DNA from 2 places in the Bradyrhizobium sp. 192 genome. Region 1 is predicted to be linked to the other one. Evidence: riboswitches for the same ligand, from Rfam matches in the RefSeq annotation. Region 1 holds a riboswitch; the other holds the start of a gene.
The links. A riboswitch is a leader RNA that binds a small molecule or an ion and turns the genes downstream of it on or off. The one in region 1 is predicted to bind fluoride.

Region 2: another riboswitch for fluoride. It lies ahead of IVB24_RS16710 (DUF190 domain-containing protein); the one in region 1 lies ahead of IVB24_RS14300 (MFS transporter).

Annotation. Positions count from the first base shown of each region.
Region 1 is NZ_CP064690.1:3,134,385-3,138,885, reverse strand. It holds gene IVB24_RS14310 (hypothetical protein) at 1-462, opposite strand, end outside; gene IVB24_RS14305 (DUF1194 domain-containing protein) at 628-1,491, opposite strand; fluoride riboswitch at 1,791-1,868, shown strand; gene IVB24_RS14300 (MFS transporter) at 1,905-3,176, shown strand; gene crcB (fluoride efflux transporter CrcB) at 3,205-3,588, shown strand; gene clpS (ATP-dependent Clp protease adapter ClpS) at 3,727-4,032, shown strand; gene IVB24_RS14285 (hypothetical protein) at 4,113-4,501, shown strand, end outside.
Region 2 is NZ_CP064690.1:3,679,766-3,684,266, forward strand. It holds gene IVB24_RS16705 (EamA family transporter) at 1-17, opposite strand, end outside; gene IVB24_RS16710 (DUF190 domain-containing protein) at 23-1,825, opposite strand; fluoride riboswitch at 1,917-1,993, opposite strand; fluoride riboswitch at 2,145-2,205, shown strand; gene IVB24_RS16715 (DUF1254 domain-containing protein) at 2,472-3,056, opposite strand; gene IVB24_RS16720 (DUF1214 domain-containing protein) at 3,053-3,631, opposite strand; gene IVB24_RS16725 (PBP1A family penicillin-binding protein) at 3,641-4,501, opposite strand, start outside.

The DNA of each region.
Region 1 (4,501 bases):
CGTGATGCCGTCGGTGGTGACGCTGACCTGCGCTTCCTTGCCATTGACCGCGAGCACCTTGAAGCTCGCGCTCTTGCCGTTGTCGCTGGAATAACCGCCCCAGCTTCCCATGAGACGGCTGTCGGAAGCCGGTGGGGCTTGCTTCTCGAGGTTCGCGGTCTGCTTGCCGGCGCCTCCGAAGGAGAACAGCATCACCATGTTCTTGCCGTCCTTGGTGCCGACCGTGACCCCGCCGAAGGTGATGAGCGTGCCCTGGACCTCGGCAAAGCCGCGCTCGGTATGCCCGTTATGGGTGTACTCGACCTGCGCCCGGGCACCGCGGATGTTCACGACCTTGAAGCCGACGGGCTGATTGCCGTTGCCCACCCAATTGCCCTTCCAATCGCCGACCAGCGCGCTCTGGTGGTACAGACGCTCGTTGGCGGGCGAAATCTGGTTGGTGCTCGATGAGATGACGGCCATTGGAGTGCTCGGTGACAGGTCTGACAAACCCGCTTTCGTTCGCCTCGGCAATATCAGGATGCTGGCTGGAAACGAACAGAAACCGACTGATTAGGGCCATGCACCGGTTAACGGGCCATTAACTCACGTGCCGGTTGGATGGACAAAAGGTCTCAGCCGGCAGCTTCAGCGCCCCCAGCGGTCCGACCAGATCTTCTCGCCGATCAGGCAGTTGGCGCGCGGTTCCTTGTCGGCGACGCGCATCACTGGACGGTCCGGCGTGCGGCCGGCGACCTCCATCAGCAGCTTGGTGCGGATCGCCTCCTTGAACTTGTCGCGGTCCTTGATCGTGATGACGAAGGAGCCGGGACCGCCGGTGACGCAATCCTCGTAGTAGAGATCGAGATTGTCGATATCCATGGTCGAATAGGACGGCTCCTTGACCATGATCGGCAGGCCGTTGATGACGATGCCCTTCTCCAGCGCGGCATCCCGCGCCACCGTGACCGGGCCGCCATTGTTGTTGGGGCCGTCGCCGGAAATGTCGATGACGCGGCGCAAGCCCCGATAGGGATCCTCGTCGAACAGCGGCATCGCGAACGTGATCGCGCCGGAGATCGAGGTGCGCGAGGCGCGCCGGATCGGCGTCTTCATGATCTCGGCGGCGACCGCATCCGCCGTCTCCGGACCGTCGACCAGCCGCCAGGGGATGATGATCTTCTGGTCGCTCGAGGCCGCCCACTCGAAATAGGTCACCGCGATCCGGCCGTTCGGGCCGAGCTTCAGCGCTTGAAGGAACTCCTTCGACTGGATCGCCTGCGCGTAGCCTTCGCGCTGGATCGCGAGTTCGTCCATGTCCATGGAGTAAGACACGTCGACGGCGAGGATCAGCTCGACGTCGACCGTCTGCGTGTCCCTGTCGGCCGCAAACCGCCGCGGCTCGTTCTTTGGCGGTTCGAATTTCGGTCCTGGTGCCGCGATGCCCGCGACGTCCCCTCCGGCAAACATGCCGGCCACCAGCACAGCCCCGATCGAGAACAGCAAGCGCATCGCAGTCTCCCGTCGTATGACGCGATGGTGACATGCAATCGCCGAGCCGCAAAGGGCGAAGATCGCTCACGCTTCACATTCGAGTTAAGGATTGGCGAGTTAAGGATTTGCGAGCCAAGAAGCTGCGGCTTAGGGATGTGCGCGCCTTGCGCAAAGCTGCCACCGTGTTGCCGCGCTCGCGCCGCCGGAACACGCCGGATCGCTCGCATCATTGGGCTCACGATGCGCGAAGCCGGAACGACGAACCGGGGACAGAGCGCTCGCCCACTTGTCCGAAGCGATTTCCGTGCTAGGTTGGCCGCACAGATGGGGATGGAGTCCCCCGATAACCGCCCGGCGGTCTTTGACCGTGATGGGCTGATGACTCCTGCTTGAGGAGGGGTGTTCTTTGCGCCTCTGCCTTCGGCGGGAGCATGGACAAACCCGCCAATGGCGGGTTTTTTGTTGTCTGGCGGCAAAGGACAGGAGAAGGCGAAGACGTGACGACGACACCGAATGCTGCACGCCGCGCGCTGCCCAGGGGGATCTGGGTGCTCGGCTTCGTCTCGATGCTGATGGACATCTCCTCCGAGATGATCCACGCGCTGCTGCCGGTCTATCTCGTCACCGTGCTCGGCGCTTCGACGCTCACCGTCGGCTTCATCGAGGGCATCGCGGAGGCGACGGCCTCGATCACCAAGATCTTTTCCGGCGCATTGTCCGACTGGCTCGGCAAGCGCAAGCTGCTCGCGGCGCTCGGCTATGGCCTCGCGGCCTTCACCAAGCCGCTATTCCCGCTTGCGCCCAGCATCGGATGGCTGGTGGCGGCGCGCTTCGTCGACCGCGTCGGCAAGGGCATTCGCGGCGCGCCGCGCGATGCGCTGATCGCCGATATCGCACCTCGCGGCCTGCGCGGGGCCAGCTTCGGCCTGCGGCAGTCGCTCGACACCATCGGCGCCTTCGTCGGACCGCTCGTGGCGATCGGCATGATGTGGTGGACCGCTGACAACTTTGCCGCGGTGTTCTGGGTGGCGGTGCTGCCGGCATTCCTGTCCTTTGGACTGATCGCGTTCGCGGTGAGCGAGCCGGATCCGGATCCGGGCCGGGAGCCTGCAGGGAATCCGCTCAATCTCGCCGCGATGCGGCAGCTCGGCGCGGTCTATTGGCGCGTCGTGGCCGTCGGAATCGTCTTCACCCTCGCGCGCTTCAGCGAGGCCTTTTTGATCCTGCGCGCACAGAACATCGGACTCAATGTGATGTGGGTGCCGGCGGTGCTGGTGCTGATGAACGTCGTCTATGCGCTGTCGGCCTATCCGGCCGGCGTGCTCTCGGACCGGATCAACCGGACCGGCCTGCTCGCGCTCGGGCTCGTGTTCCTCGCCGGGGCCGATCTCGCGCTGGCACTGCTGCCGAGCCTCGGCGGCCTCGCCCTCGGTGTCGTGCTGTGGGGGCTGCATATGGGACTGACGCAAGGATTGCTCTCGGCGCTCGTCGCCGACGCCGCGCCGCCCAGCCTGCGTGGCACCGCGTTCGGCTATTTCAACCTGTTCACCGGCCTTGCCTTGCTGGCCGCGAGTGTGATCGCCGGCGCGCTGTGGGACACCTATGGTCCGGCCGGCACATTCCTCGCAGGGCTCGGATTCGCATTGATCGCGCTCGTGGGTCTGCTCGCCGTCGGCAACGGCCTCGCTGCGGAGGACAAATGATGCAATTCGCAAACAGGGGAACGAGAGCTTGAACATTCAGTCCATTCTCGCCGTGGCCGCCGGCGGCGCCCTCGGCGCGGTCGTCCGCTATCTCGTCGCGATCGGCTCGGGCCGGGCGTTCGGCACGGATTTTCCATGGGGCACGCTGATCATCAACGTGACCGGATCGTTCCTGATCGGCACCTTCACCGCGCTATTCGCAACCAGATGGAACCTGCCGCAGGCCGCGCGGATTTTCCTGACCGTCGGAATTTGCGGTGGCTACACCACGTTCTCGACCTTCTCGCTGGATGCCTGGTACCTGATCGAGCGCGGCCAGACATGGGCATCCGCCGCCTACATGATCGCATCGGTCGTCTTGTCGGTCGGCGCCCTGATCGCCGCGCTCCATCTCGTTCGCGCCCTTCCCTAGCCGGGAGCAGGCGCGTTCGATGCATCGCTGCCAGTCACGACGGCATGACGGAAGCCATCCTGCCTTGGAGAGGCCCCTCATCCTGGAGTATGATGTGCCGGCTGCTCGCTCATCAGGGCGAGAGCGTTTTGGGATACGATGAGCGGCACCACCACAAAACCGAAGACACGGACCAGGACCAAGGTCGAACGGCCGAAGCTGCACAAGGTCATCCTGATCAACGACGACTACACGCCGCGCGAGTTCGTCACGATGATCCTGAAGGCCGAGTTCCGCATGACCGAGGATCAGGCCTACAAGGTGATGATCACGGCCCACAAGCTGGGCGCCTGCGTCGTCGCCGTGTTCACCAAGGACGTCGCCGAAACCAAGGCCACGCGCGCCACTGACGCGGCCCGCACCAAGGGCTATCCGCTGCTGTTCACGACCGAGCCGGAGGAATAACAGGCACGGTCTGTCCCCTTCGGGTCAATTTTAGCGATCGGCGCTACCGCAGGTTTAATCTCCTGTGTCACCACAACGCGATGACAGTCGCACTGCGCAAACAGCTCGCACTCGAGCGAGCCCGCCCCGAAACCTCGTTCGGTCCGTTCAAGCTGCTGCACGCTTTGCCCTGGCTGATCCTCGCGGCCGCCATGCGCGTGATCGCGTTCGGCGGCGGCGGCGTGGCGCTGCCGGCCATCATCGTTGCCGACATTTCGGTGCTGCTGGCCTTCTTTGCGACGGCACGACAATCGATCGAGGCGGCCGGCGGCCAATCCTCGCTCGGGACGCTGACAATGGGCGAGCAGTTCAAGCTCTCCTTCTCGATCCTGTGGCGGATCATGCTCGTGATGATCGCAGCGGCGCTCGGCGGCGCAACGATCGGCTACGGGGCTTCGTATCATCTGATGGCGGGCCTCGACGGCATGGC
Region 2 (4,501 bases), 550 kb from region 1:
CCGATGATGCTTTTCACGACGGCTACGCGCGCAGCACTTCTTCGATCTTGACCACGTCCCCCGTCAAATTCCAGTGTTCGACGTGCTTGTAGACGATAACCTTGCGTTTGAGCATATCGCCGTGCGTGCGGCAAAATTCCTCGAGATCCGACCGCGGCGCGATGAGTTCGACGCACATCGTCAATTCCGGGTTGGGCACTTCATAGCCTTCTTCTTCGAGCTTGCCGCGGTTGCTGTAGCCGAAATGGGTGTGATGCGCGGTCGCATTCATGATGCCCGCGGCCTTCGCCTGCATCACCAATTCGCGGTAGAGCGGACGGGCGCCAAAGAAGCGACGACCAACTCCAACGGCCTTCTCGCGCGGCTTCAGGTAGATGCGAATCATACCGATTTCCTTGTGGGCGAGCGTATGGCGGGCCATGACGTCTTCTTTCTTTTGGATTGGGAGGATGTTGGAGCGTGACTGGACCCGGTCGACGAAGTCGCCGAGGGCCTGGACGTTCAGATCCCGGACCTGCCGCATGGACAGATCGGGAGGAATGTACGCAGCTGCCGTCTTGGGTGTGCCGAGGCGCTGCGACATGTAAATGCTGGAGTGCCCGCTGCAGAGGTACGCCACGAAGCAGGCGACTGCGATGTAGACGGAATGAAGTGAGCCGAAGAGTTCCACTCCCATGATCATGCAGGCGAGCGGCGTGTTGGTCGCGCCGGCGAACACCGCGACGAATCCGAGACCCGCGAACAGATCCGACGGCGCGCCGAATAGCGCGGCGAGAGCGTTTCCAAGCGCCGCGCCGATGAAGAACAGAGGCGTCACCTCGCCGCCCTTGAAGCCGCTACTCAGTGTGACGACGGTGAAGACCGTCTTCCACAGCCAGCTCCAGTGATCGACATGGCCGGGCAGAAAGAATCCGGCGATCGTGGCGTCGGCCGGGTTGGGCGACCAGACACCCAGGCCCAGATATTCCCGCGTACCCAAAGCGTAGACGAGACCGATCAATATGACGCTGGCAATGACCGGGCGCAAAGGAGCGTATGGACATATGGCCTTGAAGGACGCCGTCACCAGGTGGGAGAATTCGCTGAAAAAGCGGGCCGCGAGACCGAAGAGACCGCCGGCGATAATCACCTTGAACAGCAACAGCGCGTTCAGGTGAAAGCCGGTCGCGTCGGTCGCGTTCGCGAGATAAGCGATCGAGTAGTGGGTGTGCTCGATCCCCCAAGCGTGACAGCTCCAGTCGCCGGCGATGGCTGCCATCAGACACGGCAGCAGCGCTTCGTACTGCATGCGGCCGATCGTCAGCACTTCGAGTGCGAATACCGCTCCTGCGATAGGTGTCCCGAAGACCGCGCCGAAGCCGGCGGCGATACCGGCCATCAGGACAATGCGCAGGTCCGCCTGCGAAAGCTTGAACGTCTTCGCGAAAGCAGCAGCGATGCTGCCGCCCAGTTGGACGGCCGTGCCTTCGCGGCCGGCTGAGCCGCCGACCAGATGAGTCAACACGGTCGTCACCAGGATGAGCGGCGCCATCCGGAGCGGGACGCCGCCACCCGGCTCATGGATCTGCTCGACGATCAGATTGTTGCCGCCCTCGGCGGACCGACCGAAGTGCTGATAAGCCAGCACCATCAAAAATCCGGCGATCGGCATGCCGTAGATGAGCCAGGGAAAATCGAAGCGAGCGCGAGTTGCCTGGTCCAACGCCCACAGGAAGAGGGCGCACAGAGATCCGACGGCTGCGGCCATCGGCACGACGATGCCGATCCACTTGACCAGACTACGCAGTTGCTCGGCGCGGAGACCGAAGAAGCCAACCGGCGACATCACGATACACCGCCTGAACGGCCGGTTATCACGATCGACAAGATTGAAATCAGAACTCGAAGCACGACCCTACTCCTTCGCCGCAAGGGCAAATCAAGTAGGAATCATCAGCTTCTCCTGGAAGCGGTTCGGCACTAAGCCCGGCAGAAATCCATTACCGTGGGCTTAGTTATCGGTAGGACAGCAAAGCTGTCAATATCACTTTGTTGGGCAGCAGATGCCTAGAAAATGTGTCGATACGGCGTAGCGCCGTCCGCCGCAGTTCGGTTCCTAACTGTTGAAAGAAGCCTTGCCTCAAAAGAAGTCGTGCGTAATTCTTCGTATCGATGGGGATGGAGTCCCCCGACAACCGCCGCGAGGCTGATGGCTCCTACCGGGTGCAACGCGCCGGTAGGAGCTTGTACGCTGCCGGTCCCGTTGCCCTCAACCAAAGGGGTGACAGATGACAAGACTTCCGAACTCTCTATCAATCGCGCTCTGCCGGCAATTCGTGATGGCCGGTTTCTGCGGTGGATACGCCACACGCTCCCTTATGGGATTGAGTACATTCATCCTGATTTTGGACGGGCACTGGCTGCTCGGCGTTGGATACGTCATGGGGTTGTTTTCGCAGTTTTTGTTTTGAGCGTGCGCGAAAGGCGTGCAATCACCGCCGGCCGCGCGGCGCCTCGGCCTTGGCGGGCTGCTCGGTCTGCGGGCCGCAGCTCGCGGCTTGAAGCGTGGCTTGCGCCTGCGGCATCAGGCCGGGCTCGGGGGCGAGCGCCTTCATCAAGATCAGGCCGGTGGTGCTGGGAGAATCGATGATCAGGCGGTCGGCCGCGGTGATCTCTTCGTCTTCCGGCAACTCGCTGTGCTGCGCTTCCGTCATCAGGTCGAGCTCGATCACCTTGCGGCCCGCCGAGCGGTCGTTGATGGCGTAGTAGGCGATCTCGTTGCGGGTGTAGAACGACACCGAGGTGTAGGCCTGGCTCACCGGCACCGTCAGCTTGATCGGTCCGCTCGAGAGGTCGTAGCGGCAGATCGCCAGCGCAAAGGCGGGATCCATGAACGGCATCGGCGACGTCTGCGGATCGGCGAGGGGAAGCTCGCTGACGCCGTTGAGCTTTGTCATCGGCGTCAGCCGCGAATAGGCGTCCTGCGTCGCGATCCGCGGCAGCGCCAGCACGCTGACGAGGTGGACCACGAGGCCCAGCACCACGCCGGCAACGACGGTGAACAGCAGGCGGATCATGAGCAGCCCACGGTCGAGATGGAGGGCATCGGCGCATCGCGCTGGGTGCGCGTGGCAACGCCGACCGGGGTGTCGTAAAGGCGGAGCATCAAGGCGTAGCGCTCGATGCCGCCGGTCGGCAGCCAGTTGCCGGCGCGCGAGCGCGAGGCGATGCGTATCTCGAACGAGCCGTCGGATTGCCGCACGATCTCCTGGCTGGTGAAGCCGTAGCGCTGCAGCGAATTGGCGACGAGGTGGCCCTTGCGGTCGTAGAGCGTCAGCGTCCAGAACCGCGCCGGCGGCGTCACGCCGGAGACGATCACGTCGCAGCGGCCGTCGAGCGCCTTCTTCTTGTCGTCGGTGGTGGCGGTGAAGGCGACGCCGTCGCCGGTGCCGATCGGCAGCTCGCCGTTGCGCACGATGGTGGCGCGCGAATAGGGATCGACGTCGGCGGTGCCGGTGCGCGGGCGCGCGGTCCAGGGGCCGATGGTCAGCGCGCCGATCTCGGTGCCGCGCGTCGTCGTCATCCAGGTCGCGCCCAGGCCGACCACCGTCGCGAGCAGAAGGGCCGTCAATGTGATCAGGATCAACCGCACTTGTTTCGATCAGTTCTTGCGCGGGGCGGAAGCGTTGGCATTTTCTTCCGCATAGTTCTGCGGAAAGGCGAGCGCGCTCGTCGCCGAGGACGGCCTGGCCGCCTTGGTGCCGGCATCCGCCGATTTCCTTGCGGTCTTGGCTGCGTCGTCCAGCAGCTTCTCGACGCGCACCAAAATGTCGGCGCCGCGCTTGGTCAGCACCGGCGGCGGACCGGGCTTGGTCTCCAGCACCTTCGGCGCCGCGTTGGCCTGCGCGTTGCTGATATGCTGCGGCGGCAGCTTCTGGCCCATGCCGACGCCGGGGATTTCCCGCACCTCGACGCCCTGATGGGCCGCGAGCATGATGTCGTGCCAGGTCTGCGCCGGCAGCGAGCCGCCGGTCATGCGGTTGGTCGGCGAGTAGTCGTCGTTGCCGTACCAGACCGCGCAGGTGAAATTGCCGGTGTAGCCGACGAACCAGGCGTCGCGATACGCGTTGGTCGTGCCGGTCTTGCCCGCGGTCGGAATGCCGTCGAGCGCGGCGCGGCGCGCGGTGCCCTCGCTGACGACGTGGCTCATCATGCCCGCCATGTCGGCGGCGACGGAGGCGGGAATCGCCTGCCGCGGCTTCGGCCCGTCGCGGTCCCAGCGCCAGACTAGGTCGCCGGCGCCGGTGCGCACTTCGAGCACCGCATGCGGCGTCACTGCCTTGCCGCGGTTGGGGAAGGTCGCGTAGGCGACCGCGTGCTCGAGCACGGTGACTTCGTCCGAGCCGATCGGCAGCGACGGCGTATCGGGCAGCGGCGCCTTGAGGCCGAAGCGGCGGGCGACCTCGACGATCTTGGCGCGGCCGACCTTGGCCGGGTTCTGCGCCTTGGGCTCGTTCTTCCG